Regions from separate parts of the Allobosea sp. P2_A10 genome, predicted to be linked through region 3. Evidence: predicted binding sites of a transcription regulator. Region 3 holds the regulator's gene; each other region holds the start of a gene.
The links. The regulator LexA, encoded in region 3, represses DNA repair genes until DNA is damaged. The targets are predictions, from matches to a motif close to TGTTCNNNNTGTGTTCNG.

Region 1: a site for LexA is predicted at 3,901-3,918, ahead of AC1DZY_RS14110 (DNA recombination protein RmuC). Genes of this name have one in related genera too.
Region 2: a site for LexA is predicted at 2,630-2,647, ahead of AC1DZY_RS02490 (ImuA family protein). Genes of this name have one in related genera too.

What each region holds. Positions count from the first base shown of each region.
Region 1 covers NZ_JBFUCS010000008.1:234,961-245,330, forward strand. Annotated here, with positions in the region: gene AC1DZY_RS14100 ([protein-PII] uridylyltransferase) at 1-1,636, opposite strand, end outside; SAM riboswitch at 1,851-1,925, shown strand; gene AC1DZY_RS14105 (ATP-binding cassette domain-containing protein) at 1,976-2,674, shown strand; gene AC1DZY_RS14110 (DNA recombination protein RmuC) at 2,682-3,869, opposite strand; gene AC1DZY_RS14115 (peptide deformylase) at 3,984-4,505, shown strand; gene fmt (methionyl-tRNA formyltransferase) at 4,669-5,598, shown strand; gene truA (tRNA pseudouridine(38-40) synthase TruA) at 5,598-6,335, shown strand; gene AC1DZY_RS14130 (hypothetical protein) at 6,379-6,966, opposite strand; gene dapE (succinyl-diaminopimelate desuccinylase) at 7,036-8,238, opposite strand; gene AC1DZY_RS14140 (DUF805 domain-containing protein) at 8,181-8,663, opposite strand; gene AC1DZY_RS14145 (helix-turn-helix transcriptional regulator) at 8,750-9,481, opposite strand; gene AC1DZY_RS14150 (ribonuclease D) at 9,680-10,294, shown strand.
Region 2 covers NZ_JBFUCS010000001.1:502,724-513,093, forward strand. Annotated here, with positions in the region: gene AC1DZY_RS02475 (ABC transporter ATP-binding protein) at 1-689, shown strand, start outside; gene AC1DZY_RS02480 (ABC transporter permease) at 689-1,465, shown strand; gene AC1DZY_RS02485 (ABC transporter substrate-binding protein) at 1,500-2,525, shown strand; gene AC1DZY_RS02490 (ImuA family protein) at 2,657-3,508, shown strand; gene AC1DZY_RS02495 (Y-family DNA polymerase) at 3,414-4,958, shown strand; gene AC1DZY_RS02500 (error-prone DNA polymerase) at 4,955-8,566, shown strand; gene AC1DZY_RS02505 (ABC transporter substrate-binding protein) at 8,776-10,370, shown strand, end outside.
Region 3 covers NZ_JBFUCS010000014.1:63,773-74,142, forward strand. Annotated here, with positions in the region: gene AC1DZY_RS19040 (ComEC/Rec2 family competence protein) at 1-1,739, shown strand, start outside; gene lexA (transcriptional repressor LexA) at 1,733-2,437, opposite strand; gene AC1DZY_RS19050 (molybdopterin molybdotransferase MoeA) at 2,541-3,752, opposite strand; gene moaC (cyclic pyranopterin monophosphate synthase MoaC) at 3,752-4,234, opposite strand; gene trpC (indole-3-glycerol phosphate synthase TrpC) at 4,231-5,046, opposite strand; gene trpD (anthranilate phosphoribosyltransferase) at 5,051-6,064, opposite strand; gene AC1DZY_RS19070 (anthranilate synthase component II) at 6,081-6,698, opposite strand; gene trpE (anthranilate synthase component I) at 6,772-8,289, opposite strand; gene AC1DZY_RS19080 (peptidylprolyl isomerase) at 8,292-10,205, opposite strand.

The sequences.
Region 1 (10,370 bases), on a different contig from region 3:
AGAGCTTGCGCGCGATCTTCGCCCCGGCGATCGAATGATCCTCGATCCGGCCCTTGGCGACGTCGTGCAGGAACAGCGCGACATAGAGTGCGCGCCGGTTCGAGACCGTCGGCATGATCTCGTTGGCGAGCGGATGCTCCAGTTCGAGCACACCTGCGTCGATCTCCGCCAGCACGCCGATCGAGCGGATCAGATGCTCGTCGACGGTGTAGTGGTGGTACATGTTGAACTGCATCATCGCGACGACGCGGCCGAAATCCGGCACGAACTTGCCCAAAAGCCCGGACTCGTTCATCCGCCGCAGCACCGCTTCGGGCGAACGCCGCGCCGTCAGGATTTCCAGGAAGATGCGGTTGGCTTCGGGGTCGGCCCGCAACTGCGGCGTGACGAGTCGCAGCGACTGGGTCACGAGCCGGCTCGCATCGGGGTGGATCGCGAGGTCGTCGCGGCTGGCGATCTCGTAGAGCCGCAGCAGGTTGACCGGGTCGCGGCGGAACGCGTCGCCATCGACCACGCAGAGGCGCTGGCTCTTCAGGGTGAAATCGGCATGGCCGAGAGCGCGCACGCGCTTGCGCTTGGTGAACGAGCCGATCAGCCGCGACAGCGAGGCGCGTGGCTTCTGCTGGCGCGCTTCCAGCGCCGCGCAGACGATCGCCGTCAGGTCGCCGACATCCTTGGCGACGAGGAAATACGCCTTCATGAAGCGCTCGACGGGAGCCTGACCGCTGCGGCCGGCATAGCCGATCGCGGCCGCGACCTGTCTTTGCAGATCGAACGAAAGCCGCTCCTCCGCCCGCCCCGTGATGAAATGCATCCAGCAGCGGACCCGCCAGAGAAACTCCTCCGAACGCTGGAACAGCACGAGTTCCTTGCGGTCGAACAGGCCGGCCCTGACGAGGTCGCGGACATCCTCAACGCGGTAGGCGTATTTCGAGATCCAGAACAGCGTGTTGAGATCGCGTAGGCCGCCCTTGCCGTCCTTGACGTTGGGCTCGACCAGATAGCGTGAGGTGCCGGCGCGCCGGACGCGGGTCTCGCGCTCGGCGAGCTTCGCCTCGGTGAAGGCGGGCGCACTACCCTCGACCACCTCGGCGCCGAAGCGCCGGACCATGTCGTGGAACAGGAGCGCATCGCCGGCGACGAAACGCGCCTCCAGCAAGGCGGTGCGGATCGTCATGTCGGCGCGCGCCTCGCGCACGCAATCGTCGACCGAGCGGACGGAATGACCGACCTTCAATTTCAGATCCCAGAGCGGATAAAGCATCGCTTCGACGACGCTTTCGCCCCAGGCGGTCTGCTTGTGCGGGAACAGGAACAGCAGATCGACATCCGAGCCCGGCGCGAGCGTGCCCCGGCCATAGCCGCCGACCGCGACGACGGCGATGCGCTCGGACTGGGAGGGGTTCACCGCCGGGTAAAAATAGCGGCTCGCCGCGACATGCAGGCAGGTCACGATGGCGTCCATCGTCACTGAGATGCGCTGCGCACAGGCAAGCCCGTTGCGTGGGCCCGCGAGCAGCTCCCGCGCCGAGGCGTGGCCCTGCTCCAGCACGCTGCGCAGGCCTGCGACGAGCTCGGGCCGCATCTCGCTGGCCGCGACTCTGCCATGGCGGTCCGCCAGTTGCGCGACCGCCATGGCCGGATCGGCAAGGACCTCGGCGAGCCTGAAATGCGGCATGTCGGCGACGGCTGTCACGGTGGCGGCGGCCTTGATTCGAAAGCAGGCGATGCGCGCCTTGAACGCTGGTAGCACGACCGGCAAACAGGCCGAAACCGTTCCGTCGATGGCGCGCGGCGGCAAAGCTTCTTCAGTCGGAGATCGTTTGACAAAAAGAACGGTCGAACCTAGAAACAGGACACGCGCCGATTTGAGCCACCAGCTTGCGGGCGCGAAACAAATGCAGCTAAAGCGTGGGATGACGGGCGGCGCCCAGCCTCGCCGCGTGCTCCCTTCGCGCCATGCGGGAGCACGATCATGCCGGGTGAAGCCGCCTTCAGCCAAACCGATATCGCGCAGTCTGGGTGGCCCGCCGCTTGTTTCAGATCAGGCGAGATCGTTGCGTTTCTTGGTGCATTTGCCGGCGATCGCGAGGCCGTTGGGGGGAGCGCGGCACTGCCCCTGGGCTGCGCCCGTCTCGGGCCTGACGCGGAGCTTTATCGCTGGCTCAGCGTCGGCGACAACGTCGCCTTCGGCGCGGATGGCCTGACGCCGTTCACCCGTGAAGGGCTGGTCGCCAACGCGCTCGCTCGCGTTGGCCTGGCCGGGTTCGAGGCGCGCAGGCTGGACCAGCTTTCGCCGGAGCAGCGCCATGCCGTCGCGATCGCGCGGTTGTTCGTGACGCGTCCGAAGTTCCTGCTGCTCGACGAACCCTTCGCCGGCTTGCCCGGTGATGCGCAGGACAGGCTGTTTGGCCTTGTGCTGACGCTCTGGAGCGAAAGCCGCCCGGGTATCGTGCTGGCGGGCGGCGATCTCGATCGGGCGCTGCTGCTCGCCGACCGCATTCTCCTGCGCTGCGCCAGGACCGGAGGCGTCGCCGGCGGCTTCGTCAACCTGCAGCCGCGCCCGCGCGACCTTCGCGCGCCGGGGCTGCAATCGCTCCGCCGCGAAATCCTGCGGGCGTTGCCCGGCTCGGCGCGTCGCCTGGAGACGCCCGAGCTTTCAGTCGTGATCTAGCGCCGGCTCACTCCGCCGCATTCTTGAGTTCCAGCCCCTTGGCGAAGGGCAGCGGCGGCTCGGCGCCCCTAGCGTCATCGAACTCCAGTGCGCCGATCTTCTCGGCCCGGCCGGTGACCTTGCCGGCCGAGGTCTTGATCTGGGCGACGTCGTCCTGGGCCTGCCGGAAATGCGTGTCGAGCTTGTCGACGCGCTCGCCGAGCCGGCGGACATCGTCCAGCAGCTTGCCGACTTCGGACTGGATCACCTGCGCCTCCTCGCGCATCCGCGCATCGCGCACCAGCGACTGCATCAGCTGGATCGCCAGCGCCAGCAGCGATGGCGAAACGATCATGATCCGGGCGCGGCTCGCCTTCTGGATGACGTCGTCGAAATACTCGTGCAGGTCGGCATAGATCGATTCCGACGGCACGAAGAGCAGCGCCATGTCCTGCGTCTCGCCGGGCAGGAAATAGCGCTCGGCGATGTCCTTCACATGCACGCCGACATCGTTGCGCACGCGTGCTCCGGCGGCTTTCCGGGCGTCGTCGCCGCGCGCCTCGCGCAACTGCGTGAAGCTTTCGAGTGGGAATTTCGCGTCGATCACCAGCCCGCGCCCGTCGCCCGGCAGCGTCACCATGCAGTCGGGCCGCTTGCCGTTGGAGAGCTGGGGCTGGAACGAGAAGAAGGCGGCGGGCAGGCCGTCGCGGATGATCGCCTCCATCCGGCCCTGGCCGTAGGCTCCGCGCGCCTGCTTGTTGGACAGCACGTCCTTCAGCGTCACGACCTCGGACGTCAGGTCGGTCAGGTTCTTCTGGGCGGAATCGATGACGGCGAGGCGCTCCTGCAGCTTGCCGAGGCTCTCCGTGGTCTGGCGGACATTCTGCTCCAGCCCCTGCCCGACCTTGTGGCTCAACCCGTCCATCCGGTCGGCGACGAGGCGGGCGAGGTCGCCCTGCCGCGTCGACAGGATTTCGGCCATGGACTGCATCCGGCCGGTCATCTCCGCCTGCAGCCGGTTCATCTCGGCGACCTTGTCGTCCATCTCGCGTGTGCGTTCGGACGCCATCGCCGCCTCGATCTCGCGGCTGCGCGCGCCTCGCCAGATCGAGATCACGACCAGCATGAGCAGCACGAGACTGAGCCCTGCGAAGCAGAAGGCGGCCTCGGCCCAGGTCACCGGGCGGTCGAGCAGGATGAAGGCGATCTCTTTCATCGCGTGAGTCTAACCGATTCGAGCGTCGAAATCGAACGAAAGCGGAACGGTTTGACCGCTTGCCCACAAATGCTTATGTCCGCGCTCCCGTCAGACATTCCGCGCAGAGCCCCCATGGCCATTCGTCCTCTCGTCATCCTGCCCGACGCCCAGCTTCGGCTGGCCTCGGAACCCGTCGCCGCCGTGACGCCCGAGATCAGGACACTCGCCGCCGACATGCTGGAGACGATGTATGACGCGCCCGGAATCGGGCTTGCCGCCATCCAGATCGGCGTGCGCAAGCGCGTGGTCACGATCGACCTGACGAAGTCCGACGCGGAGGAAAAGAAGCCGATGGTCTTCCTCAACCCGGAGGTGACCTGGTCCTCGGAGGAGACGAATATCCACGAGGAAGGCTGCCTTTCCATCCCGGAATACTACGAAGAGGTCGAGCGGCCCAAGGCGGTCAAGGTCCGCTACATGGACCTCGACGGCGCGACGCAGGAGGTCGAGGCCGATGGCATTCTCGCCACCTGCCTGCAGCACGAGATCGACCATCTCAACGGCGTGCTGTTCATCGATTATCTCTCGCGGCTGAAGCGCGAGCGCGTCACCAAGCGTTTCGCCAAGGTCGCGAAGCGCGAGAGCGCGGCTTGATGCTCGGTTTGATCAGACCCTCGGCCCTCATCTTGAGGAGCGGCCGTGCGGCCGCGTCTCGAAGGAAGCTTCAAAGCCTTCCCGGCCATCCTTCGAGACACCGCTGCGCGGCTCCTCAGGATAAGGGCTTGTTTGGACGAGCCGCCCGCTTGGCTTATTGGGCATGACCCTGCGCGTCATCTTCATGGGCACGCCCGATTTCGCAGTGCCGACCCTGACTGAGATCATCGGGCAGGGCCACGAGGTCGTGTCCTGCTACACCCGCGCTCCCGCGCAGGCCGGGCGCGGGCTCGAGCTCAAACCCTCGCCCGTCCAGCGTGCCGCCGAGCGCTTCGGCATCCCGGTCTTCACGCCCAAAACCCTGAAGACGGCCGAGGCCGCGCAGACCATCGCCTCGCAGGAAGCCGATGTCGCGGTCGTCGTCGCCTATGGCATGCTGCTGCCGCAGACGATCCTCGATCTGCCGGAACTCGGCTGCCTGAACCTGCACGGCTCGCTGCTGCCGCGCTGGCGTGGCGCGGCCCCGATCCAGCGCGCCGTGATGGCGGGAGACGCCGAGAGCGGCGTCTGCGTCATGAAGATGGAGGCTGGCCTCGATACCGGCCCGGTCGGCATGGTCGAGACGCTCGCGATCGGCCCGGACATGACTGCAGGCGAGCTACATGACGCGATGGCCCCGCTGGGAGCCGATCTGATGGTCCGGGCGCTGGCTGCGCTCGGCCGTGGCGGCCTGCGCTTCACGCCGCAGACCGAGGAAGGCGCGCTATACGCCGCCAAGATCACGAATGCCGAAGCCAAGGTGAACTGGGCGCGGCCGGCGCAGCAGGTCCACGACCTCGTGCGCGGTCTTTCGCCGTTTCCGGGCGCCTATGCCGAAATCGATCTCGGCAAGGGTCCAGAGCGGCTGAAGCTGCTGCGCACGGCGCTGGCGGGAGGCGCGGCCGAACCCGGCACGCTGCTCGATGGCGAAGGCACGGTCGCGTGCGCTGAGGGCGCGGTGAAGCTGCTGCAGGTCCAGCGCGCCGGCGGCAAGCCGATGACGGGGGCCGATTTCCTGCGCGGAGCCAGACTCGCAGCCGGCGCGAAGCTCTGATGCCGCGCTACAAGCTCGTCATCGAATATGACGGCACGCCGTTTTCGGGCTGGCAGCGCCAGCTCAACGGCCCCTCCGTGCAGCAGAGCGTCGAGGAGGCGGTCGAGGCGTTTTGCGGCCATGCCGTACGCCTGCATTGCGCCGGGCGCACCGATGCCGGCGTCCACGCCACGCATCAGGTCGCCCATGTCGATCTCGACAAGGAGTGGCGCAGCGATGTCGTGCGCGACGCCAGCAACGCGCGGCTGAAACATCTGCCGGTCGTGGTCCTGAGCGCGGACGCCGTGCCCGACACCTTCGACGCGCGGATTTCGGCGAAGCGGCGCTACTACATTTATCGCATTCTCGACCGGCGGGCCCAGGCCGCGCTCGACTACGATCGCGTCTGGCATGTGCCCGTCAAACTCGACCACGAGGCGATGGACCGCTCGGCCAAGGCGCTGCTCGGCCATCACGACTTCACGACCTTCCGCGCCGCCGAATGCCAGGCCAACAGCCCGATGCGCACGCTCGACCGTCTCGATGTCGTCCGCGAGGGGTCGGAGATCGTGGTCTACGCCCATGCCCGTTCCTTCCTGCATCATCAGATCCGCTCGATCGTCGGCTCCCTGAAGATGGTCGGCGCGGGCCGCTGGCCCGAGAACAAACTCGGCAAGGTACTGGCGGCAAAGGATCGCTCGCAATGCGCCGCGCTGGCGCCACCCTGCGGGCTGTATCTGGCGGGCGTGGATTACTGACGCCTGCCAGGATTCGGACAGGCCTGGATATGCCGGCGAGCTCTCAGAAGCCCCACAGCCCCAGTAGCCTCGCGATGCCGAACTGGCCGAGGAAACTGGCGCAGACGATCGCCAGAGCAAGGCCATGCTCCGCACCGAGCGTCGCCTTCGCTGTTGCATAGCGCAGCCGCGCCACGATCGCCGCGAAGGCTAACCACTGCATCGATGCGAGTTCGGGTGTCGACCACCCTATGGCGTGGACGGCGGCTGGTACGGCGAGCAGACCAGCGGACAAAACCTCGGTCCAGTTCCAGGCGATGATGAAGCCCGAAAGCGCCGGCGAACGCATCAGATTCGGCGCGAGCGCTACGAGCAAGGCGGGCACGCACAGGAAGGCCGCGACCTGGGAGATGATCACCGCCGCCACCAGCGGCGTCGAATGGAACAGGCCCTCGGCATTGGGCAGGCCGGAGATGCTGCGCTCGGCGGCGAGTACCGTGACCATGGCCGGCAGCGTCAGGATCGCCGCGCCATAGGAGCGCAGGAAGCCCTCGCGCGTCAGGTCGAGTTCAGGCAGCGCCTTCGCGCCCTGTGACATCAGACGCCAGGATCCGCGCAACGAGCGCGCCACATCATCGGCAGCAAGCGCCATGGCCGGCACTCCAGATGGTCGATCTTAGACTTTCGTCTAACGACCATACTGCCACGAAGTTCCCGGCCGTCAAGGGCTATGTTGCACTGCAAAATAACTCTGGAGCAGGCGCCGCGTGATCGCCTCCAGCGTCACGAGGTCGGCGATCGCGACGCGTTCGTCGATCTGGTGCATCGTCTGCCCGACCACGCCGTACTCCACCACCGGGCAATAGCTCTTGATGAAGCGCGCATCCGACGTGCCACCGGTGGTCGAGAGGGCAGGGCACTTGCCGGTCTGCGCCTCGATCGCGTCCGCGACCATGTCGACGAACGGGCCGGGCTGGGTCAGGAAGGCGACTGCATTGGTCGACTCGAAGGTCAGTTCGTAGCGCACGGTGTTGCCTGCGGCCTCGCGCAGGCGTCGCTCGATCTCGGCTGCCAGCGTGTCGGGCGTCCAGACATCGTTGAAGCGGATGTTGAACACCGCCCTGGCCTGCGCCGGCACGACATTGGTCGCGGGATTGCCGACATCGAGCGTGGTCACTTCGAGATTGCTCGCATCGAAATAGGCCGTGCCTGAATCGAGTGGGGCAGCGTCGAGCGCCGCCAGCAGCCTGACCATGCCGCGAATCGGGTTTTCGGCGAGATGGGGATAGCCGACATGGCCCTGCTTGCCGTGCACGGTGAGTTTTCCCGTCAGCGAGCCGCGCCTTCCGATCTTGATCATGTCGCTCATCGTCGCCGGATTGGTCGGCTCTCCGAGCAGGCAATGGTCGAAGCGTTCGCCGCGCTCCTTCGCCCAGGCCAGCAGCTTGACCGTGCCGTTGACGGCAGGACCCTCCTCGTCGCCAGTGATCAGGAAGGCGATCGAGCCGGGCGCGTCCGGGTTGTCGCGGCGATAGCGCAGTGCGGCCGCGATCATCGCGGCAAGCCCGCCCTTCATGTCGCAGGCGCCCCGGCCGTAGAGGATACCGCCGTCGATCTCCGCCCCGAACGGATCGCGCGTCCAGGCGGCGGCGTCTCCAACCGGCACGACATCGGTATGTCCGGCGATGACGAGAACCGGCCCCTCCGTCCCGATCCGGGCGTAGAGGTTCTCGATGTCGGGCATGCCGTCGGCGCCGAAGACCGGCCGGTGCGTCTCGAATCCGGCGAACGACAGCACATCCGCCAGCAGGGTCAGCGCGCCGCCCTCGAGCGGCGTCACCGAGGGGCAGCGGATCAGCGCCTGCGTCAGCGCGATAGGGTCGAGCGGGTCGAAGGCGAGGGCGGCGGTGCGAACGGGGTCCATGCCCCCGCTTTAGCATCGGGCGCGCGCTCCGCAACCCGCGTTGCCTCATGCGCCGAGGGCATGATGCCGAGATCGATGAAGGCGACGACCCAGGCGATCAGCGACACCGTCTGCAGCGAAGGTTCCCAGCCGATGCCGAGGAAGGGCCGCAGATGGGTAGGCAGCACGATAGCGCAGACCAGCAGGATACCGAACACCGTCGATCCGCCCCGGTCGGTTGCGCGTTTTGCGGCGAGCGCCGCCCATGGGAACAGTGCAAACGCGTTGGCAAAGGCGACGATCTGGCCGGCGAGATAGCGATCGGGCAGGCGCGCCGTGCCCTGCTGGATCGCCAGCAGGGCGAGCGCGACGATGGCGCTGCCGATCCAGAACCTGACCGGACCGATGCGGCCGTCGAAATCGGTGAGGAGGCGGAAAAGGGACAAGGACGCACAGGCTCCGTTCGCAGAAGCCTTTCTCTCACGTCGCCACGCCCAGGCGAAGCTTATGGTGAATTAAGGGTTAACGCCGATCATGTCGTGACGATTCCGAGCGAGACCGCGACCGCGATGGCCTCCGCCCGCGTCTTGACCACGATCTTGCGCTTGGCGTTCTCGACATGGTCGTGCGCGGTCGCCTGCGAAATTCCGAGCCTGCTGGCGATCGCCCGGTCGGTGTTGCCCTTGGCGACGAGATCGAGGCATTCGATCTCGCGCGGCGTCAGCCCAGAGGGCGGCAGCGGAAAGGGCCGGCCGGCATTAAGTCCGCGAAATTGCTCATAGTAGAACACGCAGCCAAGCGAGAGCGCGCCGATTTCCGCTTGAGAAAAAGGCTCGCGCTTTCCGCACAGGCTGACGAGACCAAGTCGGCTGCCGCCGCGCGGGATCGGGATCGCAAAGCCTTCTGTCCAGCCAAAGCTCTCCGCCAGCTCGAACAGCAGGCGCTCGTGCCGGTGCCTGTTCGGGGCCGCGCGCATCATCTCCCATGTCACCGGCTTCCTGGTCCGCTCCAGCATAGCGAGCAGCGGGTCGTTCTCGATCAGCCCGGTCTCGACATAGCGTTCGAACCAGGTGATCGGCCATTCGACGACGTTCATCACCGAGCGCTGCCGGATGCGCCAGTCGAATTCGCCGCAGCAGAAGTTGACCATGTCGAAGACGGCGATGAAGCTTTTGAAAGCGAGCGTGCAGGCGTCGGGCGTCTGCGCGGCGACGAGCGCCTCCGAAAGCTGCTGCAGCGCCGGTCCGATGGCTTGATCCCGCATGCCCGTCCCTGCCTCCGGAGTGCCGGCGTCCGGCGATTACCATAGGTCAGCGCATATCAAAACGATGCGAGCCTGTCTTCATCGTCCGTCCGGCTGGGCAGAAAACGCTTGTACGGCGTCGGCCACGCCGGTAGCTGCGAAAGCGGGCTTGCGGCCCGTCTCACACGGGCGCTTGCGCCATCCAGCGAGGTTTGCGTCATGACCATCCGTTTCCATCGCGGCGACCTGCCCGGCGGCTATGTCGCGGGGGCCAGCGTTGCGATCGATACCGAGACGCTGGGCCTCAACCCGCACCGCGACCGGCTCTGCGTCGTCCAGCTGTCGCGTGGCGACGGTTCGGCCGATGTCGTGCAGATTGTGAAAGGCGGCCCGCGCCCGGAAAACCTGATCAGGCTGCTGACGGACCCCGCGGTCCTGAAGCTGTTTCACTTCGCCCGTTTCGACGTCGCGGTGCTGCGCAACGCCTTCGGCATCGTCACAGGCCCGATCTACTGCACCAAGATCGCCTCCAAGCTGACCCGTACCTACACCGACCGGCATGGGCTGAAGGATCTGGTGCGGGAATTGCTCGGCGTCGAACTCTCGAAACAGCAGCAATCATCCGATTGGGGGGCCGACAATCTGAGCGAGGCGCAATTGACCTACGCCGCGTCCGACGTGCTGCATCTCCATGCGCTCCATACGCGGCTCGAAGCGCTGCTGGCGCGCGAGGGGCGCACCGAGCTGGCGAAGGCCTGCTTCGCCTTCCTGCCGGTTCGGGCGGAGCTCGATCTGGCCGGCTGGGCCGAGACCGATATCTTTGCCCATACTTGACAAATTCTAAGGCTTCTTGCGTCAGTTTGGAGCGAGGCTAACCGGCACGGCGCAGGCTGACGCGCGTCTGCCGACA
Region 2 (10,370 bases), on a different contig from region 3:
GGCCGTCGGGCTGCGGCAAGTCGACGATCCTGCGCCTCGCGAGCGGACTGGTGCGGCCGACCGCCGGCGTCGTCATCGTCGGTGGTCGCGAGGTTTCGGCCAAGGCGTTGCGCATCGGCATGGCTTTCCAGAACCCGACCATGCTGCCCTGGCTGACGATCGAGCGGAACATCATGCTGCCGCTCAAGATCGTACAGCCCTTTCGCTCGCACTATGCGCGGGAGAAAAAAGGCGCCTTTCGCGACAAGGCGCATGCGCTGCTGGCGCAGGTCGGCCTCAAGGGCTTCGCCTCGAAGTATCCCTGGCAGCTTTCGGGCGGCATGCTCCAGCGCGCCAATCTCTGCCGCGCCCTGATCCACGAGCCGCGCCTGCTGCTGCTCGACGAGCCGTTCGGCGCGCTCGACCAGTTCACCCGCGAGGAACTCTGGGCGATCCTGCAGGATTTGTGGCTGGCGCACCGGCCGACCGTGCTGCTGGTGACGCATGATCTGCGCGAGGCCGGCTTTCTCGCCAGCCGCATCTGCGTGATGAGCGCGCGGCCCGGCCGCATCCTCGACGACAGCCCGGTCGGCTTCGCCCGTCCGCGCTCGATCGCGATGACCTTCGAGCCGGATTTCGTCGCGCTCAACCAGCGCCTGCGCGAACTCATCGTCGGCGCGCGCTCGCCCGAAGCCGAGGGAGCGATCTGATGGGCAATCTCAGGCTCCGGCAGAAGCTCTGGTCGGGCGGGCTGATCGTTCTGTTCTTCGCCGGTTGGGAGCTGTTTTGCCTGCTGTCGGGCATGTCGGACCTGATCCTGCCGCGCCCGAGCCAGGTCTTCGTCACGCTTTACCAGCGCATGCCGATCCTCTGGCCGCACATCCTCCAGACGTTAGGCACGACGATGGCGGGCTTCGTTCTCGGCGTCGCGCTCGGCGCGCTTCTCGGCGCGGTCATCGGCGTCTCGCGGACGGCTTACGACACCGTCTATCCGCTGCTGATCGGCTTCTCCTCGATCCCGAAGGTCGCGGTCGTGCCGATCTTCGTGCTCTGGTTCGGGTCGGGCACTGTGCCGGCCGTGCTGACCTCGCTCTCGATCTGCTTCTTCCCGATCGTCGTGAACATCGCGACGGGGCTGGCCACGACCGAGCCGGAGATGGAGGACGTGCTGAAGGCGCTCGGCGCGTCGAAGTTCGACATCCTCTGGAACGTTGGGCTGCCGCGCACCATGCCGTTCTTCTTCGCCTCGCTGAAGGTCGCGATCACCTATGCCTTCGTCGGCACGGTGCTGGCCGAGACCGTCGCCTCCAATCGCGGCATCGGCAACGTGATGATGTCGGCCTCGTCCAACTTCAACGTGCCGCTGGTCTTTGCCGGACTCTTCATCCTCGCGGGGCTGGGCGTGGCGCTCTACGTCGCCTTCTCGCTGATCGAAGCCAAAGTCACCGGCTGGGCCACCCGCAAGAACGATCTCATCGCCGCCTGAAAACTGAATCACGATCTCAACAAAGGGGACCAAGATGCTGAAAAGATTCGCAGCGACGCTCATCGCCGGCCTTGCTTTCACAGGCCTTGCCCAGGCGCAGGAGACCACGGTCAAGTTCACCCTGGGCTGGAAGACGCAAGGCTCCGACGCTGCCTTCTTCGTCGCCAGGGACAAGGGCTACTACAAGGCCGAAGGGCTGAACGTCGTCATCGACCAGGGCGAGGGCTCGGGCGCGACCGTGACCCGCATCATGGGCGGCGCCTACGACGCAGGCTTCGGCGACGTCAACGCCATCATCCAGAACGCCTCCGCCAAGCCCGGCGAAGCGCCGGTGATGGTCTACATGATCTGGAACCGGCCGCCCTTCGCCATCTCCAGCAAGAAGGCCGCTGGCATCGCCAAACCCAAGGATCTCGAAGGCAAGACGCTGGGCGGCGCGCAGGGCACCCCGACGACCCGCCTGCTCGAGGTCTTCGCCCGCAAGAACGGGCTCGACATGAGCAAGATCAAGCTCTCCAACATGGCGCCGAACCTGCAGGAGCCTCTGCTGATCAAGGGCGACATCGACGGCGCGCTGATCTTCAACATCACCGGCTATTTCAACCTCTTGCTCAACCGTCAGGACCCCGACAGGGACTTCAATTTCCTCAGCTTCGGCGACTATGGGCTGGATCTCTACTCCAACGGCCTGATGGTCTCTCAGAAGATGATCAGGGAGAATCCGAAGGCGGTCGCCGGTCTCGTTAGAGCTACCAACAAGGCCATGATCGAGATCGCCAAGGACCAGTCCATCGGCATGAAGGGCGTGATGAACTTCGACAATCTCGTCGACGAGAAAATCGAGAAGCGGCGTCTGCAATACTCCTTCACCGAACTCATGGTCTCGCCCGAGATGAAGGAGATCGGCGTCGGCGACACCAGGGAAGACCGCATGGCCAGCGCCATCGGCATCATCGTCGAGGGCTACCAGCTCGCCCGCACGCCCAAGCCCGAGGAGATCTTCTCGCGCGCCTTCCTGCCGCCCAAGGCGGAGCGCGAGCTGGTCTACACCGCGAACTGATCCGTAGATCCATTATCCGACCGTCCGAGACCCGGTCCCGTGAGGGGCCGGGTTTTTTTATGCCGAAAGAGGCGACTCGCCTTCGCTCGCGGCTCGCTCTATAAAAGAACAAATAAAGAACACGAGTTTCCATGCGGACCCAACCAAACCCGTTCGTCTTGGCCGATCTGCGCCGCCATCTTGCCGACGCGGCGCTGCGTTGCGTGCCGCCTGAGGTCGGGCAGGTCGCGTTCGGCGCGGGCCGTGTCGATGAGGCGCTCGGCGGCGGCATCGCGCGTGCGGCGCTTCACGAAATCTATGCGTCCGGCACTGCCGATCTCGCTGCCGCGACCGGCTTTGCGGTGGGGATGGCGCTGCGGGCAGCCGGGCAGCGCCCGATCCTCTGGGTCAGGCAGGACTATCTCGACGCCGAGGCCGGCCGCCTGCATCCACCGGGGCTCGCCGAACTCGGTCTTGATCCTGCCCGCATCCTTTTGGTGCGCGCCCGCGATGCGCAGGGCGTGCTGCGTGCCGGCGCTGAAGCCGCGCGCTGTCCGGCGCTGGGCGCGGCCCTGATCGAACCCTGGGGCGAACCGCGCCAGCTCGACCTGACGGCGAGCCGGCGGCTGGCGCTGGCGGCGGAGGGCTCCGGCGTCACCACGGTGCTGCTGCGCGCCTCGACTTTGCAGAAGGCCAGCGCCGCCCGGACGCGCTGGCTGGTCGGTGCGCTGCCGTCGCGGGCGCGGGAGGCGAATGCGCCGGGCGATCCGGCTTTCAGCATCAGGCTTTTACGCCATCGCGGCGGCCTCGGTGAGCATGAGTGGCGTGTGGAGTGGGACCGTGACCGACAATCCTTCCAGGACCGGGAATTTCAGGAAGCACCCCCTCAGCAATCCAGAGCCAACCCCGATGCCGCGCCGTTACCTCGCTCTGTGGTTCCCTTTCCTGCCGACCGACCGGCTGCGGCGGGAGGGGCGGATCCCGGTATCCGGCGCACCGGATGAGCCTCCGCTCGTCGTCGTCGAGACGGTTCGCAATGCGCTGCGGCTCGTCGATTGCGACCAGCGCGCAGTGGTGCAGGGTCTGACGCGTGGCTTGACGCTGGCCGATGCCCGAGCCCGCATCCCCGGCCTTGTCGTGGTCGATGCGGAGCCGCAGGCCGACCGGCGCTTCATCGACCGGTTGGCCGCCTTCTGCGAACGCTTCACGCCGCTGGTTGCGCTGGACGCACCCGATGGTCTGATGCTGGACATCACCGGCTGCGCCCATCTCTTCGGCGGGGAGGCGGAGCTTTATGCAAGCCTGGGCGCACGCATGCACCGCTCTGGCCTGTCGCTGCGTGCAGCCATCGCCGGAACGCCGGAAGCGGCCCGCGCCATATCGCGCTTCGGGGCAGTGGGCATCGTGGCGCCGGGGCAGGATGAAGCCATGACGCGGGCCCTGCCGGTTGCCGCGCTCGGCGTCTCGCAGGAGACGGTGATCGCCCTGTCGCGGGCTGGGCTTAAGACGATCCGCGATCTCGCCGAGCGCCCGTCCGTCGCCCTCTCGGCCCGCTTCGGCGAGGATATCGTCACGCGGCTGCGTCGCACGCTCGGCCATGAGGACGCCCGCATCACGCCTTTGCGGCCGCCGCCCGACTGCGTCGTCGAGCGGCATTTCGCCGAGCCCCTGCTGGACTCCGACAGCCTCGAGGATGTCGTGACGAGGCTGATCGGCGAAGCCGCGCGCGTGCTGGAGCAGCGCGGCGAGGGCGGGCGCGTCTTCGAGATCGGCTTTTTCCGCAGCGATGGCGCGGTCAGGCGGCTCGTCGTCGAAACCGGCCGGCCCTCGCGCGACGCCAGGGCGATCCTCAGGCTGTACCGCGAGCGCATCGACACGCTGGCCGATCCGCTCGACCCCGGCTTCGGTTTCGATGCCATCCGGCTGGCCGTGCCGGTCTGCGAGCCCCTGAACGAAGCGCAGCAAAGCCTCGACCGGCGCGCGGTCGAGGACGAGGCGGTGGCGGATCTGGTCGACAGACTCGTCGCCCGTTTCGGCCACGACCGGGTGCTGCGCTTCGTCGCGCAGGACAGCCATGACCCGCGTCGCGAGGCTGTCGCGGTGCCGGTCGCCGTGCCACGGCAGGGCGTTGCATGGCCCGCCCCGGAACCCGACGAGCCGCCGGCTCGCCCGCTCCAGCTTTTCGAGCCGCCGCAGCCGGTCGAAGCGATTGCCGAGGTGCCAGACGGCCCGCCGATCCGCTTTCGCTGGCGTCGTCTCCTGCACGATGTCGCCCGCGCCGAGGGGCCGGAGCGGATCGCCCCGGAATGGTGGCGCGACGGTTCGACCGAGCCGATGCGCGACTATTACCGCGTCGAGGATGTGCAGGGACGCCGCTTCTGGCTTTTCCGCACCGGCTTTCACGAGCCGGAAAGCGAGCCGCCGCGCTGGTTCCTGCACGGGCTCTTCGCATGAATCGATCTGGCAGCCCTTACGCGGAACTCGTTGCCGCGACGAATTTTTCTTTCCTGCGCGGCGCTTCGCCCGGCCCCAATCTGGTGCTGACGGCGCTGCTGCTCGGGCATGCCGGCCTCGGCATCGCCGACCGCAACACGGTCGCTGGCGTGGTGCGCGCCTGGAGCGCGCTGAGGGACCTGCGCGAGGACGGCCTGCCCGCGCCCGAAAAGATCCGTGAGGGCGGCAGCCCCGGCGAATATCTCTGGCTGGAGAACCCGGCCTTCGCCGATCTGCCCTTCACCGCGCCGCAGCTTCAGGCGATGGCGAAAAGCTTCAGGCTCGTCACCGGCAGCCGGCTCGTCTTTGCCGACGGCACGCCCGACATCGTCGTCTACCCCGCCAACCGGCTCGGTTGGGGCAGACTCTGCCGTTTGCTGAGCTCCGGAAATCAGAAGGAGGGGGTGAAGAAAGGCGATTGCCTGCTCCATCTCGACGACCTGATGTCGGATGCGCGCGATCTCCTGTTGATCGTCATGCCCGGCAAGGGCCTCGATGCGCTTCCCGGCCATCTCGCCCGGCTCGCTGAGGCCGCACCCGGCGCGGTCTGGCTCGGAGCGAGCATGCATCGCCGTGGCGACGACCGCCGCAGGCTCGCCCGCTTGAAGGCGATTGCGGCCCAGACCCGCACGCCGCTGCTGGCGACCAACGACGTGCTCTACGACTCAGCCTGCCAGCGCGACCTGCAGGATCTCATGACCTGCATCCGTGAAGGCGTCACCATCGACAGGGCAGGGCGTTTGCTTGAAGCCAATGCCGAGCGCCACCTCAAGACGGCGCGGGAGATGGCGCGGTTGTTCCGCGATGCGCCTGAAGCCATCGAGGAGACCGGTCATCTGCTCGCACGGATCGAGTTCGATCTCGGCCAGCTGAAATATGAATATCCCGATGAGCCGGTGCCGCCGGGCTGGAGAGCGCAGGGCTGGCTGGAGGAACTCGTCAGGCGGCGCAGCGAAATCCGTTACCCTTTGGGTGTGCCTAACAAGGTCCGGGACCTGCTGGTGCGGGAACTCTCCCTGATCCAGACGCTCGACTATGCCCGCTATTTCCTGACCATCCGCCAGATCGTCGAATTCGCCGATAGCCGCGGCATCCTCTGCCAGGGCAGGGGGTCGGCCGCCAATTCCGCAGTCTGTTACGTGCTCGGGATCACGGCGGTCGATCCGGCCGAAAGCGATGTGCTGTTCGAGCGCTTCATCTCGACCGAGCGCAAGGAACCGCCCGATATCGACGTCGATTTCGAGCATGAGCGGCGCGAGGAGGTGATCCAGTGGATCTACGAGAAATATGGCCGCCATCGCGCCGGCATCGCCGCGACGGTGATCCGCTATCGCCCCCGTAGCGCCATTCACGACATCGGCAAGGCGCTCGGTCTGACAGAGGATGTCACGGCCAAGCTCGCCGGCACGCAATGGGGCTCATGGGGCACCGAAATATCCGACCGGCATGTCCGCCAGGCCGGGCTCGATCCGGCGAATCCCGTGATCGGCCGCGCTGTTGGTTTCGCTTTGCGGCTGCTCGGCTTCCCGCGCCATCTCTCGCAGCATGTCGGCGGCTTCGTGCTGGCGCGCGGCCGCCTCGACGAGACAGTGCCGATCGGAAACGCAGCGATGGACGACCGCACCTTCATCGAATGGGACAAGGACGACATCGATGCGTTGAAACTGATGAAGGTCGATGTGCTGGCATTGGGCATGCTGACCTGCATCCGAAAAGCCTTCGATCTGCTGCGCGAGCATGAAGAAGACAAGGATTGGGGTCTCGCCGACGTTCCCAAGGACGACGCGCCGACCTACGACATGCTCTGCGAGGGAAAATCGCTCGGCGTCTTCCAGGTCGAGAGCCGGGCGCAGATGAATATGTTGCCCCGGCTGAAGCCGCGCATTCTCTACGATCTCGTCATCCAGGTGGCGATCGTCCGTCCCGGCCCGATCCAGGGCGACATGGTGCATCCCTATCTCAGACGGCGAGCCGGCATCGAGACCGTAACCTATCCTTCGCCATCACCGGAGCATGGCGAGAAAGACGAACTGTTCGAGGTCCTGAACAAGACCAAGGGCGTACCGCTCTTCCAGGAGCAGGCGATGCGGCTCGCCATGGTCGCGGCGAAGTTCACAGACATCGAGGCCAATGGCCTGCGCCGCGCCATGGCGACCTTCCGCAATGTCGGCACCATCGGCCAGTTCGAGGAGAAGATGGTCGGCCGCATGGTGACGCGCGGCTATGAACGCGATTTCGCCCAGCGCTGCTTCGACCAGATCAAGGGTTTCGGCAGCTATGGCTTCCCCGAGAGCCACGCGGCCTCCTTCGCCAAGCTGGTCTACATCTCGTCTTATCTGAAAAGGCACCATCCGGCGGCCTTCGCCTGCGCGCTTCTGAATTCACAGCCGATGGGTTTTTATGCGCCGGCGCAGATCGTGCGCGAGGCGCAGGATTATGGCGGCGTCGAGCCCCGCGCGATCGACGTGAATCTGAGCGACTGGGACAATGCGCTGGAGCGGACCAAACTCGGGAGCTCTCATGTCGATAATTTTGCCGGAAGAGGCGCGGGGAACCCTCTCCCGAAGGAAGAGGGCAGGGTGAGGGGGCGGACGTTCTCCGCATCGAGCGCGACCTCACCGCAGCATCCTTTGGGCCAGCGCCTTCCTGGTCCAGCGGCCGTCATCTCACCCCTGCCCCTCTCCTTACAGGAGAGGGGTTCTTCCAGCGCCTGTACTGACCATGCGGTCAGTGAACCGAAACAAAAATATCCATTCGCGCTCCGCCTGGGCTTTCGCCAGATCGACGGCTTCGCCGAGGCATGGGGGTTGGCGATCGAGGGCGCGCGCGGCGAAGGCTATCGCGACGTCGAAGACCTGATGCGCCGCGCCAACCTGCCGGCGCGCGCCATGCGCCTGCTCGCCGACGCCGACGCGTTCCGGTCCATGGGGCTCGACCGGCGCGAGGCGCTCTGGGCGGTGCGTCGCCTGCCCGACGGCGAGGCGCTGCCGCTGTTTGCCGCCGCCGATGCACAGGAACTTGGGACAGAGCCCGACATTGCGCTGCCGCAGATGACGCTGCCCGAGCATATCGTCGCCGACTACCAGACGGCGCGCCTTTCGCTGAAGGGGCATCCGATGCAGATACTGCGGCCGCGCTTCCGCCGCGAGGGCATTTTGAGCAGTGCCGAAGCCGATGCGAAACCCGACGCGGCTTTCGCGCGGGTCGCCGGCGTCGTTTTGGTGCGTCAGCGGCCGGGCAACGGCAAGGCGATCTTCGTCACGCTGGAGGACGAGACCGGCGTGACCAATGTCGTGCTCTGGGCCAGGCTGTTCGAGCGTTTTCGCCGCGAGGTCATGGCGGCGCGGCTGCTGCTGGTCGAGGGTCGGATGCAGAAGTCGCCGGAAGGCGTGACCCATCTGATGGCGCAGCGCGTGATCGACCGAACGTCTGATCTGCTCGGCCTCTCCGATACGCACCGCGCCGAGATCGCCATGACCCGGGCCGACGAGTTCCTGCATCCGCAGATCCCGCGCGGCCGCCATCCGCGCAATGTCCGCATCCTGCCGAAATCACGCGATTTTCACTGAACGGGTCGCCCGGCACCTACGATATGCTTGCCTGTTATTTAAGCAGCGATGGCTGCTGAAATAACAGGCAATCCAGTCGCGGTCCTTTGCGCTGCGATTCAGGCCCTGCACGTTGCCCTATTGCACGCAGGATCGAGCAGGCCCTGCCTCCAGCACTGGCACAGCCCTTGCTCATGCAACTTCGAAATCGTCCATTTCGGAGTTGCCCGATGATCCGTTCCGCTCTCGCTTTGTCCCTTGCGGCTGGCCTCACTCTCGCAGCCCAGTCGGCGCTAGCTCAGGGCACTCTGCGCATCGGCATGACGGCGTCCGATATCCCCCTGACCACCGGCCAGACCGATCAGGGCGGCGAGGGCATGCGCTTCATGGGCTATACGGTCTATGACGGCCTCATCAACTGGGACCTCAGCAAGGCCGACAAGGCCTCCGACCTCGTTCCGGGCCTCGCCACGAGCTGGGCCGTCGACGCCACCGACAAGACCAAATGGACCTTCGTCCTGCGTGAAGGCGTGAAATTCCATGACGGCTCGGAATTCACGGCCGACGCCGTGGTCTGGAACCTCGACAAGCTCCTGAAGAACGATGCGCCGCAATTCGACCAGCGCCAGGCGGCGCAGGGCCGTTCGCGCATTCCCGCCGTCGGCACTTACAAGGTCATCGACAAGTACAAGGTCGAGATCGTCACCAAGACGCCCGACGCGACGCTGCCCTACCAGATCGCCTGGATCATGATGTCCTCGCCGGCGCAGTGGGAAAAGCTCGGCAAGAGCTGGGACGCCTTCGCCAAGACCCCGTCGGGCACCGGCCCCTGGCAGCTCACCGCCTTCCAGCCGCGCGAGCGCGCCGAACTCTCGCCGTTCCCCGGCTATTGGGACAAGCCGCGCGTGCCCAAGCTCGACAAGCTCGTGCTGCTGCCGCTGCCCGAGGCCAATGCGCGGGCCGCAGCGCTGCGTTCGGGACAGGTCGACTGGATCGAGGCGCCGTCGCCTGATCTCGTGCCCTCGCTCAAGACAGCCGGCTTCCAGATCATCACCAATGCCTATCCGCACAACTGGACCTGGCATCTCTCCCGCGTCGAGGGTTCGCCCTGGAACGACATCCGCATCCGCAAGGCCGCCAATCTCGCCGTCGACCGCGAGGGGCTGAAGGAACTGCTGAGCGGGCTGATGATCCCGGCTCAGGGTTTCTACCCGCCCGGCCACCAGTGGTTCGGCAACCCGACCTTCAAGCTGAAATACGACCCCGAGGCGGCAAAGAAGCTGCTTGCCGAGGCCGGCTTCTCGCCAGCCAAGCCGGTGACGACCAAGATCCTGATCGCGCCGTCTGGTTCCGGCCAGATGCAGCCGCTGCCGATGAACGAGTTCGTGCAGCAGAACCTCGCCGAGGTCGGCATCAAGATCGACTTCGAGGTCGTCGAGTGGAACACGCTGATCAACATCTGGCGCGCCGGCGCCAAGCATGAATCCTCGCGCGGCGCGACCGGGATGAACTACACCTATTTCATCCAGGACCCCTTCACCGGCCTGGTCCGCCACCTCCAGTGCAATCTCCAGCCGCCGGCCGGGACGAACTGGGGCTATTACTGCGATCCCGAGATGGACAAGCTGTTCGAGCAGGTCCGCAACACCTTCGATTCTGCCGAGCAGACCAAGGTGCTCCAGAAGATTCACGAGAAATACGTCGACGAGGCGCTGTTCCTGATGGTGACGCACGACGTCAACCCGCGTGCGCTCAGCCCCAAGGTGAAGGGGTTCATTCAGGCCCAGAACTGGTTCCAGGACTTTTCGCCGATCACGATGGCGAA
Region 3 (10,370 bases):
GCGTCCGCGTCAACATTAAAGCGGGTTCGGTATCGCCCGGCGACCACATTTCGGCCAATGCCCGCCTGCTGCCGCCACCGGGACCGGCACGGCCGGGCGGTTATGATTTCGGCCGCGATGCGTTCTTCAAGGGCATCGGCGCGGTCGGCAACATTCCCGGCAAGATCGTCCTGTCTCCACCGCAGCGTCCGCCGCCGCCCGAACTTGCACTCGCCGTGATGATCGATCGCGCCCGCAACGCCCTGACGCAACGCATCGCCAGTGTCGGCGGCGGACAGGCAGGCGCGATGGCGGCAGCGCTTGTCACCGGCAAGCGCGGGCTGATCACGGAGACGACCAACACCGACCTGCGCGCGGCCGGCATCTACCACATCGTCTCGATCTCCGGCCTGCACATGGTGCTGGCGGCGGGCACCATCTTCGGCATCGTGCGCGCGCTGCTCGCCTTGTCGCAAACGCTCGCCTTGTGCTGGCCGATCAAGAAGATCGCGGCCTGCGCGGCGATGCTTGGGGCCTTCGGCTATTGCGTCTTCTCCGGCTCCGACGTCGCGACGGTGCGCTCGCTGATCATGACGCTGGTCATGCTCGGTGCGATCCTGGTCGACCGGCCGGCGCTGAGCATGCGCAACCTCGCGCTTGCCGCCATCATCGTCCTGCTGCGGGAACCCGATGCATTGCTCGGGCCGAGCTTTCAGATGTCATTTGGCGCGGTCGCGGCGCTCATCGCCTTCGCCGAACGCTGGGAGGAGCGCGAACGATCCGCGCCGCCTTCACCCTGGCCCTGGCCGCTGCGCCCACTCTGGATTGCCGCCAGCGGGATCGTCGTCACGACATTGCTCGCCACGGCGGCGACAGCGCCGTTCGGCGCCTATCACTTCCAGACCTTCAACCCATTCGGCCTCCTCGGCAATGCGCTCGCCTTGCCCTTCGTCTCGCTGATCGTGATGCCCGCAGCGGTCTTCGGCGTGCTCGCCTATCCGCTCGGCCTAGACTGGCCGGCCTGGGCGGCGATGGGCTTTGCATCGGACCTCGTCCTGAAGCTCGCCCATTGGGTCGCGACGATCGACCATTCGACGCTGATCATCCCGGCCTTCGGCACGGTGGCGCTCGGCTGCTTTTCGGCCTGCCTGCTCTGGGCGACGCTGTGGAGCACGAAGCTGCGCCTGCTCGCCATCCTGCCGCTGGCGACAGGCGTCGCGGTTGCTGCCAAGCCCGAACGGCCCGACATCCTGATCGAGCGCGATGGCTCCGGCATCGCCGTGCGCGGTCCCGACGGCCGCCTGCTTCTTGCCGGCCGCCCCAGCGCCTTCGTCGTCCAGCAATGGCTGACCGCCGATGGCGACAGCCGCCCGCCCACGGACGCATCGCTGCGTCAGGGCGTTGCCTGCGACACGCTCGGCTGCGTCATTCGCGGCAAGGATGGCCGCAGCATCGTCTATGCTCGCGAGCGCATCGCGAGCATCGAGGATTGTCGACGCGCCGACCTCGTGGTGACGCCGATCCCGTGGTCGGCAGTCTGCGACGCGAAACTGATCGACCGCATGGCGCTCGGCCGTGATGGTGCGACCTCACTGGTCAGCCGCGTCGGGGGCTGGCGAACACTGCAATCGGAACGCCCGGATGCCGAGCGCCCATGGACAAGACGGGCAGCCTCAGCGGCGCGTCCCGTCCAGCAGCAAACCCCGGCGCCGGCTGTTGCCGACGAAGCCAGCGGTGCGGAGACCGACAGCCTTCAGTAGCGCCGCATCAGGTTGACGAGTCGGCCCTGAATCTTGACCCGGTCGGGCCCGAGCACGCGGGTCTCGTAGGCGGGGTTGGCAGCCTCCAGCGCGATCGACGACCCACGCTTGCGCAGGCGCTTCAGCGTCGCTTCCTCGTCGTCGATCAGCGCCACGATGATGTCGCCGGTATTGGCGGTGTCCTGCCTGCGGATGACGACGGTATCGCCGTCGAGAATGCCGGCCTCGACCATCGAATCGCCGCGCACCTCCAGCGCGTAATGCTCGCCGGCTCCAAGCATGTCGGCGGGCATAGAGACATTGTGGCTGCGGCTCTGGATCGCCGAGATCGGCGTGCCGGCCGCGATCCGCCCCATGACCGGAATGGCGATGGTCGAGCGGATATCCTCATCGGGCGTCGAGGACGCTGGCCTGACCTTGCCGAGACCACCCTGTACGACCGAAGGACTGAAGCGTCCGCGCGGGCTCTGCGCACCGGCCACGCCATCGGGCAGCTTGATCACCTCGAGCGCGCGCGCGCGGTTCGGCAGCCTGCGGATGAAGCCGCGCTCCTCGAGCGCCATGATCAGGCGATGGATGCCCGATTTCGATTTCAGGTCGAGCGCATCCTTCATCTCGTCGAAGGAGGGAGGTACGCCGCTTTCACGCAGGCGCTCCTGGATAAAGCGAAGCAGTTCGAACTGTTTGCGTGTCAGCATGGTCCCCGCCGGCGCGATGATCGACGTTCTGGCCAAGGCTTGGCGCAGAATCGAAACAAATCACGAACACCATACACGTTCGTGTTGTGTTCCACAAGCAGGCCTAGCGCAGGCGGATGATCCGGCAGGGATCGCCCTGCCTTGCAGCCGGGGCAAAGGCGGGGCGGATCGCCAGAGCCTGCGCGCGCGCCAGCGTCCCCAGCATCGAGGAATCCTGCCTGGTGAAAGGCGTGACCTGCCAGCCGGCCGCGATCGGTGCGAGGTCGGAGCGCAGATAATCCTCGCGCTCGTCATTGGCCGGCATGTCACTGCCGAGGAAGGCCGGCTCGCTCCTGTCGCGCTCGGGTGCATCCATGCCGAGCAGCGCCTCGATCAGCGGCACGACGAAGAGATGCCCGCAGACGATCGACGCCACCGGATTTCCCGGCAGACCGACGGCGACCATCGCTCCGAGCCGGCCCATCATCATCGGCTTACCAGGCCGCATTGCGATCTTCCAGAAACCGAGAGCCATCCCTTGCGCCTTCAGCGCCGACTGGACGAGATCGTGCTCTCCGACAGATGCGCCCCCCAACGTGATCAGGACATCCGCGCCGGAGGCTTTCGCCGCCTCGATCTTGGCGGCGAGGTCGGGGTGGTTGTCGCGCGCGATGCCGAGATCGAGGACGATGCCTCCCGCAGCCTCGACGATCGCGGCCAGCGAAAAGCTGTTGGATGCGACGATCTGGTCGGGCCCGACAGGCTCGCCGGGCAGGACGAGTTCGTCGCCGGTGGCCAGGATCGCGACCAGCGGCTTGCGCCGCAGCGTCAGCGCAGGATGACCGCCGGCGGCGGCGAGGCCGAGCGCCGCGCTGTCGAGGACGCGCCCGGCTGGCAGCAAGACGTCGCCGTCGCGGAAGTCGAGCCCGGCCGGGCGCACGAAGCGGCCCCTGCTTGTGGTCTCGCGCACCCGGATTGTCGCTGTCCCGACGCCATCGGCGTTCTCCTGGATCAGGATCGCATCGGCGCCGGCGGGGATCGGCGCGCCGGTGAAGATGCGCACGGCCTCGCCCGCACCAAGCGCCCTCGCGAAGGCGCGCCCGGCGGCGGATTCTCCGATGACAGCGAGTTCTTGCCCCGCCGCGCAATCCTCGGCGCGGACCGCATAGCCGTCCATCGCCGAATTGGCGAAAGGCGGCTGCGTCCTGAGCGCGATAATGTCGGCGGCGAGCACCCGGCCGGCGCATTGCGCAAGCGGCAGGCTCTCGCCCGGCGTCGGGCCGGGAACGCTGTCGAGCAGCGCGCGCAGAGCCACCTTGACCGGCGTCAGCGCCATCAGACCGCCTTGGCCTCGTAGACGCCTGACTTGCCGCCGGATTTATGGATGAGTCGTATGCCTTCGATCCGCATGGCGCGGTCGACCGCCTTGACCATGTCGTAGACCGTCAGGCAGGCGACCGAGACCGCCGTCAGCGCCTCCATCTCGACGCCGGTCTGGCCTTTCATTCTCACCTCCGCCGTCACGCGCACACCCGGCAGCGCTTCGTCGATGACGAGATCGACCGCGATCTTGCTGATCAGCAGCGGGTGGCAGAGTGGGATCAGCTCATGGGTCCGCTTGGCCGCCATGATGCCGGCGAGACGGGCCGTGCCGAGCACGTCGCCCTTTTTGGCGTCGCCGCGCCGCACGATCGCGAGCGTTTCCGGCAGCATCACGACGCAGCCCTCGGCCACCGCCATGCGCACGGTCTCGGCCTTGTCGCCGACATCGACCATATGGGCCTGGCCCAGCGCGTCGAGATGGCTGAGCCCGGTCACGCGGCGGCCTCGGCGCCGGAGCCGGTCAGCAGATCGCGTGTGGCTGCCGCGACATCGGCCTGCCGCATCAGGCTTTCGCCGACGAGGAAGGTTTCGACGCCGCATCGTTTCAGCCGCAGGATCTCGGCATGGCTGAAGATGCCGCTTTCGCCCACGATGATCCGATCGGCCGGAACACGCGGCGCGAGGCGCTCGGTCACGGCGAGATCGACATGGAAGCTGCGCAGGTCGCGGTTGTTGATGCCGAGCATTTTGCTGCCCAGCACCAGCCCGCGATCGAGCTCGGCCTCGTTATGGACCTCGACCAGCACGTCCATGCCCAAGGCCGTCGCCGTCTCGTTCAGGGCGCGCGCCGTCGCGTCATCGACGCCGGCCATGATGATCAAAATGCAGTCCGCCCCCCAGGCGCGAGCCTCGAACACCTGATAGGGCTCGTAGAGGAAATCCTTGCGCAGCGCCGGCAAGCGCGACGCCTCACGCGCCTGCGTCAGGAACTCCGGCCGCCCCTGGAAGGAGGGCGCGTCGGTCAGCACGGACAGGCAGGCCGCGCCGCCCTCAGCATAGGCGCGCGCCAGTGCAGGCGGATCGAAATCGGCCCGGATCAACCCCTTGGAGGGACTAGCCTTCTTGATCTCTGCGATAAGGGCGGGGTTGCCGGCTTGATGCTTTGCCGTTAGCGCCGCCGCAAAGCCGCGCACGGGCGAGGCCGCCAGCGCCCGCCGCTCGATCTCGGCTTGCGGGATTGCGGCTTTGGCCGCCGCAATCTCCTTGCGCTTGTAGGCTTCGATGGTCGCGAGAATATCGGTCACCACCGCCTCACAGGTTCGAGCTGGCGATCAGCGCAGCCAGCGTCGCCTTCGCCTGGCCGGAATCGATCACGCCGACGGCGCGCGACAAGCCATCGCGCAGATCGCCGGCCTTGCCGGCGACGACGAGCGCAGCGGCGGCGTTGAACGCGGCGATATCGCGAAAAGCCGTATTCTGGCCGTCGAGCACGGCGCGCAGCGCCTGCGCATTCTGGGCCGGCTCGCCGCCGCGCAGATCCTCGGGCCTGGCGCGCGCCAGTCCGACATCCTCGGGGCTGATGCTGAAGCTTTCGACCTTGCCGCCATCGAGCGAAACGACGCGCGTCGGTCCCGTCGTGGTGAGCTCGTCGAGCCCGTCGGAACCATGCACGGCCCAGATGCGCCGGGAACCCAGCGAGGCCAGCACGCGCACCATCGGCTCCAGCCAGGTCTCGGAGAAGGCGCCGACCAGTTGCGTCTTCACCCCGGCGGGATTCGAGAGCGGGCCGAGCAGGTTGAAGATCGTGCGCGTGCCGAGTTCGGTGCGGACGGGGCCGACATGGCGCATCGAGGCATGATGCGTCGGTGCAAACATGAAACCGACGCCGGCCTCCCTGATGCAGCGCTCGGTTGCAGCAGGTTCGAGCCCGACCTTGACGCCAAGCGCGGTCAACACATCGGCCGCGCCGGAACGTGACGACGCCGCGCGATTGCCATGCTTGGCGACCGGCACGCCGCACGCAGCGGTGATGATCGCGGCCAGCGTCGAGACATTGTATGAGCCCGACGCATCGCCGCCGGTGCCGACGATGTCGATCGCATCAGCGGGGGCCGCGACCCTCAGCATCTTGCCGCGCATGGCGCCGACGGCACCTGCGATCTCGTCGGTGGTTTCGCCGCGCACGCGCAGCGCCATCAGGAAGGCCGCCGCCTGCGCGTTGGTCACTTCGCCCGAGAGCATGGCGTCGAAGGCGTCGCGCGCCTCGTCGCGCGAGAGCGTGGCGCCGGTCGCGACCTTGGCGATGAAGGGTTTGAAATCGTCCATGGGAACTCTTGAAGTCTCAGGCTGTCTGGAGAGGGGCGGCGTCGGCGCGTTGGCGCGACCATCGCTCGGCCGACCCGAGAAAATTCCGCATGATCGTCGCGCCATGCTCGGACGCGATGCTCTCGGGATGGAACTGCACGCCATGGACCGGAAGCGCCTTGTGCGAAAGCGCCATGATCAGCCCGTCATCACTCGTCGCTTCGATCTCGAAGGCGGGGGGGCAGCTTTCCCGGGCCACGACCAGCGAGTGATAGCGCGTCGCCTGCAGCGGCCCGTTGATGCCGTAAAAGAGCCCGCGCGACTGGTGCCGGATCGCCGAGATCTTGCCGTGCATCGGCAAGGGCGCGCGCACGACCTCGCCACCGAAAGCCTGCCCGATGGTCTGAAGGCCGAGGCAAACGCCGAAGATCGGCTTCCGCGCCGCGCCCTGCCTCACCAGATCGAGGCAGATGCCGGCCTCGTTTGGCGTGCAGGGGCCAGGCGACAGCACGATCGCGGCATGCTCGCCGCCAAGCGCCTCCTCGACCGAAAGCGTATCGTTGCGACGGACATCGACCTGCGCGCCCAGTCCGCCGATGAGGTGGACGAGGTTCCAAGTGAAGCTGTCGTAGTTGTCGATCAGCAGGATGCGCATGAATTGGGCCGTGATTTCGGGCGAAGGTCATGCACGGTCGAGGGCAGGGCGGTCAAGTTCGCCGCCCCGCGGACTACTGGCCCCGCCGCGCGCCGGCTGCAAACCTGATCGCCTCTTCCGCCGCCTTGAACAGCGCCTTGGCCTTGTTGACGCATTCGGCCTGTTCGGAAGCCGGGTTGGAATCATAGACGATACCGGCGCCGGCCTGGACATGCATGCGGCCGTCCTTGACCACAGCGGTGCGCAGCACGATGCAGGTGTCCATCTCGCCATTGGCGCCGAAATAGCCGATGCAGCCGCCATAGGCGCCGCGCGCATCGTGCTCGAGTTCGTCGATGATCTCCATGGCGCGCACCTTCGGCGCGCCCGAGACCGTTCCGGCCGGAAAACCGGCCGAGAGCGCCGCCAGCGCATCATGCCGCGGATCGATCGCACCCTCGACATTCGAGACGATGTGCATAACCTGGCTGTAGCGCTCAACGAAGAAGGAGTCGGTCACCTTGACCGTGCCGATCTGCGCGACGCGGCCGACATCGTTGCGGCCGAGATCGAGCAGCATCAGATGCTCGGCTCGCTCCTTGGGGTCGGCGAGCAGTTCGACGCCCAGCGCCTCGTCCTCGGCCGGCGTCGCGCCGCGAGGGCGGGTGCCGGCGATCGGGCGGATGGTCACGGTGTCGTCGCGCAGGCGCACCAGGATTTCCGGGCTGGAGCAGACGATCTGGAAGCCGACGAAGTCGAGATAGCACAGGAAGGGCGCGGGATTGACCCGGCGCAGCGCCCGGTAGAGCGCAAACGGCGGCAGCGCGAAGGGCGCCTCGAAACGCTGCGACAGCACGACCTGGAAGATGTCGCCGGCGCGGATATAGTCCTGCGCTGTCGCGACCATCGCGTGGAACGCGGCCTCGCTGGTGTTCGAGACGATCGCCGGCTCCGGCAGATTGGCGATGTCGATGGCGGCATCGGTGGGCAGGGGGCCCTCCAGCGCCATTACCACGGCGTCGAGCCGCTCCAGCGCGTGCTCATAGGCTGCGCGCGCCGGCACGCCCGATTGCGGCCGCACGGGCGTGACGACATGAATCTCGTCGCGCACCGCGTCGAACACCACCATCAGCGTCGGCCGGATCAGGATGGCGTCTGGCACGCCGGTGCCGGTCTCCTTCGGCTCCGGCAGGCGCTCCATCAGCCTGACCATGTCGTAGCCGAGATAACCGAAGACGCCGGCCGCCATCGGCGGCAAGGCGAGATCGTCGTCGGCGATCGCGCTTTCGTCGAGCAAGGCGCGCAGGCTCTCGAAGGCCGGGCGCGGATCGTCCAGAAAGCTCTCGCCCAGCGCCGGGCGGCAGGTGGCAGCCTGCCCGTGATGGCAGCGCCAGATCAGGTCGGGCTCCAGCCCGATCATCGAGTAACGCCCGCGCACGGCGCCGCCCTCGACTGATTCGAGTAGGAAGGCCGGCCCGATGGTGGCGTGGCGCAGCTTCAGGAAAGCGGCGACCGGCGTCTCGCAATCGCCGACCAGCACCTGCCGCAGCACTTGCGGTTGACCGGCCTCGAAGCCTTCCGCGAAGCGGGAAAAATCCGGCTGCGACGGCATGGTCAGTTCTGCGCGCCGCCGGTGGCGTTGCGGAAGGCCGCCTCGTTGATGCTAACGCCGAGATCGGCCTGCCGCTTGCCGACATATTGCGCCAGCATGTCCTCGCTGATGCTGGAGCCGAGCAGGCGGGCGAAGTTCTCGGCCTCCTGCGTCGTGCGCGCATAGGGACCGATGCTGGCGGCGTCGACCTTGAACAGGATGCGCCCGCCATCGGCGCTGGCCGACGAGCCGCTCTTGCCGACGACGGTGCCGAAGATCAGGCTGACGACGTTGACGGGCAGTTCCGGCCGCTGCTCCTGACGGCCGAGATCGGCCGCCTGTTCGGTCGTCAGACCCGCGCCCGAGGCAACCGCGTCGAACGCCTCGCCCTTGTCGAGCCGCGCAACGAGGTCGCGCGTCGCCGTCGCGAGCTTGCTCGCGACTTCATCGGCGCGCCATTGCGCCTCGACGGTCGCTTTGACCTCGTCGAAGGTCCGCTCGCGCGCCGCATCGATCTTGACGACGTCGAACCAGATATAGCCGGTGTCGCGCGGCAGCCTGACCGCCTCGTTGTCGACGCCGATATCGGAGCGGAAGATCGCCTGCACCGTGGCGTCTCCGCCGGGAACCGCAGCCTCGGCCGAGCCATCGGCCTTGCGCAGGCCGGGATCGACCGGCCCGAGCGTACGCAGCGGCAGGCTGAATTCCTTGGCGATCTCCGCCAGCGGCTTGGCGGCGGCGCGCTGATCCTCGATCTTGTCGTGGAGCTCGGTGATCTGGCTTGCGGCTTTGCTGGTCGCGAGCTCCGTCTTGATCTCGGCGGCGACCTCCTCATAGGGGCGCACCCGCTCCGGGACGATCGCGGTCACGCGCAGCAGCACCGTTCCGAAACCGCCAGCGACGGGCGCGCTGACGACGCCCTCGCCAAGTGCGAAGGCGGCGTCGCGCACGGCGGCGTCGAAAAGCTGCGCCTTGGTGAAGGTGCCGAGCACAAGATCCTTTTCGAGGATGTTGCGCGCGAAGGCTGCCGCCTCGAAGGTCTCGCCCTCGTCGATCCGGGTCCTGGCGGCCTGCGCCTCCTCGGCGGTCGGGAAGGCGATCTGCTGGATGGTGCGGGTCTCGGGCGTCGAAAAACGCTGGCCCTTGATTTGCTCGTAGCGCGCCTTGGCCTCGTCATCACCGATGCGGCCGGGATCGGCCAGCGTCTCGGCCGAGATCGCCAGCAGATTGGCGGTGCGGTATTCCGGCGCGCGGAAGCCGGCCTTGCGCTCGTCGTAGAACGTCTTGAGCTGTGCTTCCGTCGGCGCGGCGATCTCGCCGGCGACGCTCGCCGGCACGCGGGCAAAGGTCACGTTGCGCTTCTCGTTGCGCAGGCGATGGCCGATCTCCTGCAGCGCGACGGGTGCGGACACCGCGCCGACCACCATTTCGGCGATCTGCTGGCGCACGATCGTGTTGCGCTGCTCGCGGACGTAGCTCTGCTCGCTATAGCCGTTATTGCGCAGCAACTCGTTGAAGCGGGCCGGCGCGAACTTGCCCGACGCGTCGCGGAAGGTCGGGTCGTCGAAGATCAGGTTGCGGATAGTGTCGTCGGAGACGGCAAGCCGCATGCCCTGCGCCGTCTGGTCGAGCACCGCCTCGGTGACGAGCCGCGACAGCACCTGCCGGTCGAGCCCGAGCGCGCGCGCCATATCGGGCGTGATCTGCCGGCGCTGCTGGCGCGTCAGGTTCTGGATTTCGGTCTGGTAGGCGGTGCGCATCTGCTCGAGGCCGATCTCGGTCTTGCCGACGCGCGCGACCTCGTTGCGGCCATAGCCGCGAAAGATGTCGCCGATGCCCCAGATCGCGAAGGACAGGATCAGGAAGCCGAACATGACGGTGATGATGAGCTTGCCGAGAAAGCCCTGACCCGCCTTGCGGATGCCCTGCATCATCATGTCGTCGATCTTTCCTCAAACATCCCGGCCGAAAATCTCTCGGTCCATGCCGCGATTTCCCGCGCGCACCGGTCTTTCGTCGGCGCTGCTTATAGGAACCGCAGCGCCGGGCCGCAATCATTCCCGCGCGTCTTCGGCCATGGCTGGCGATTGCGGCGGCGGCTT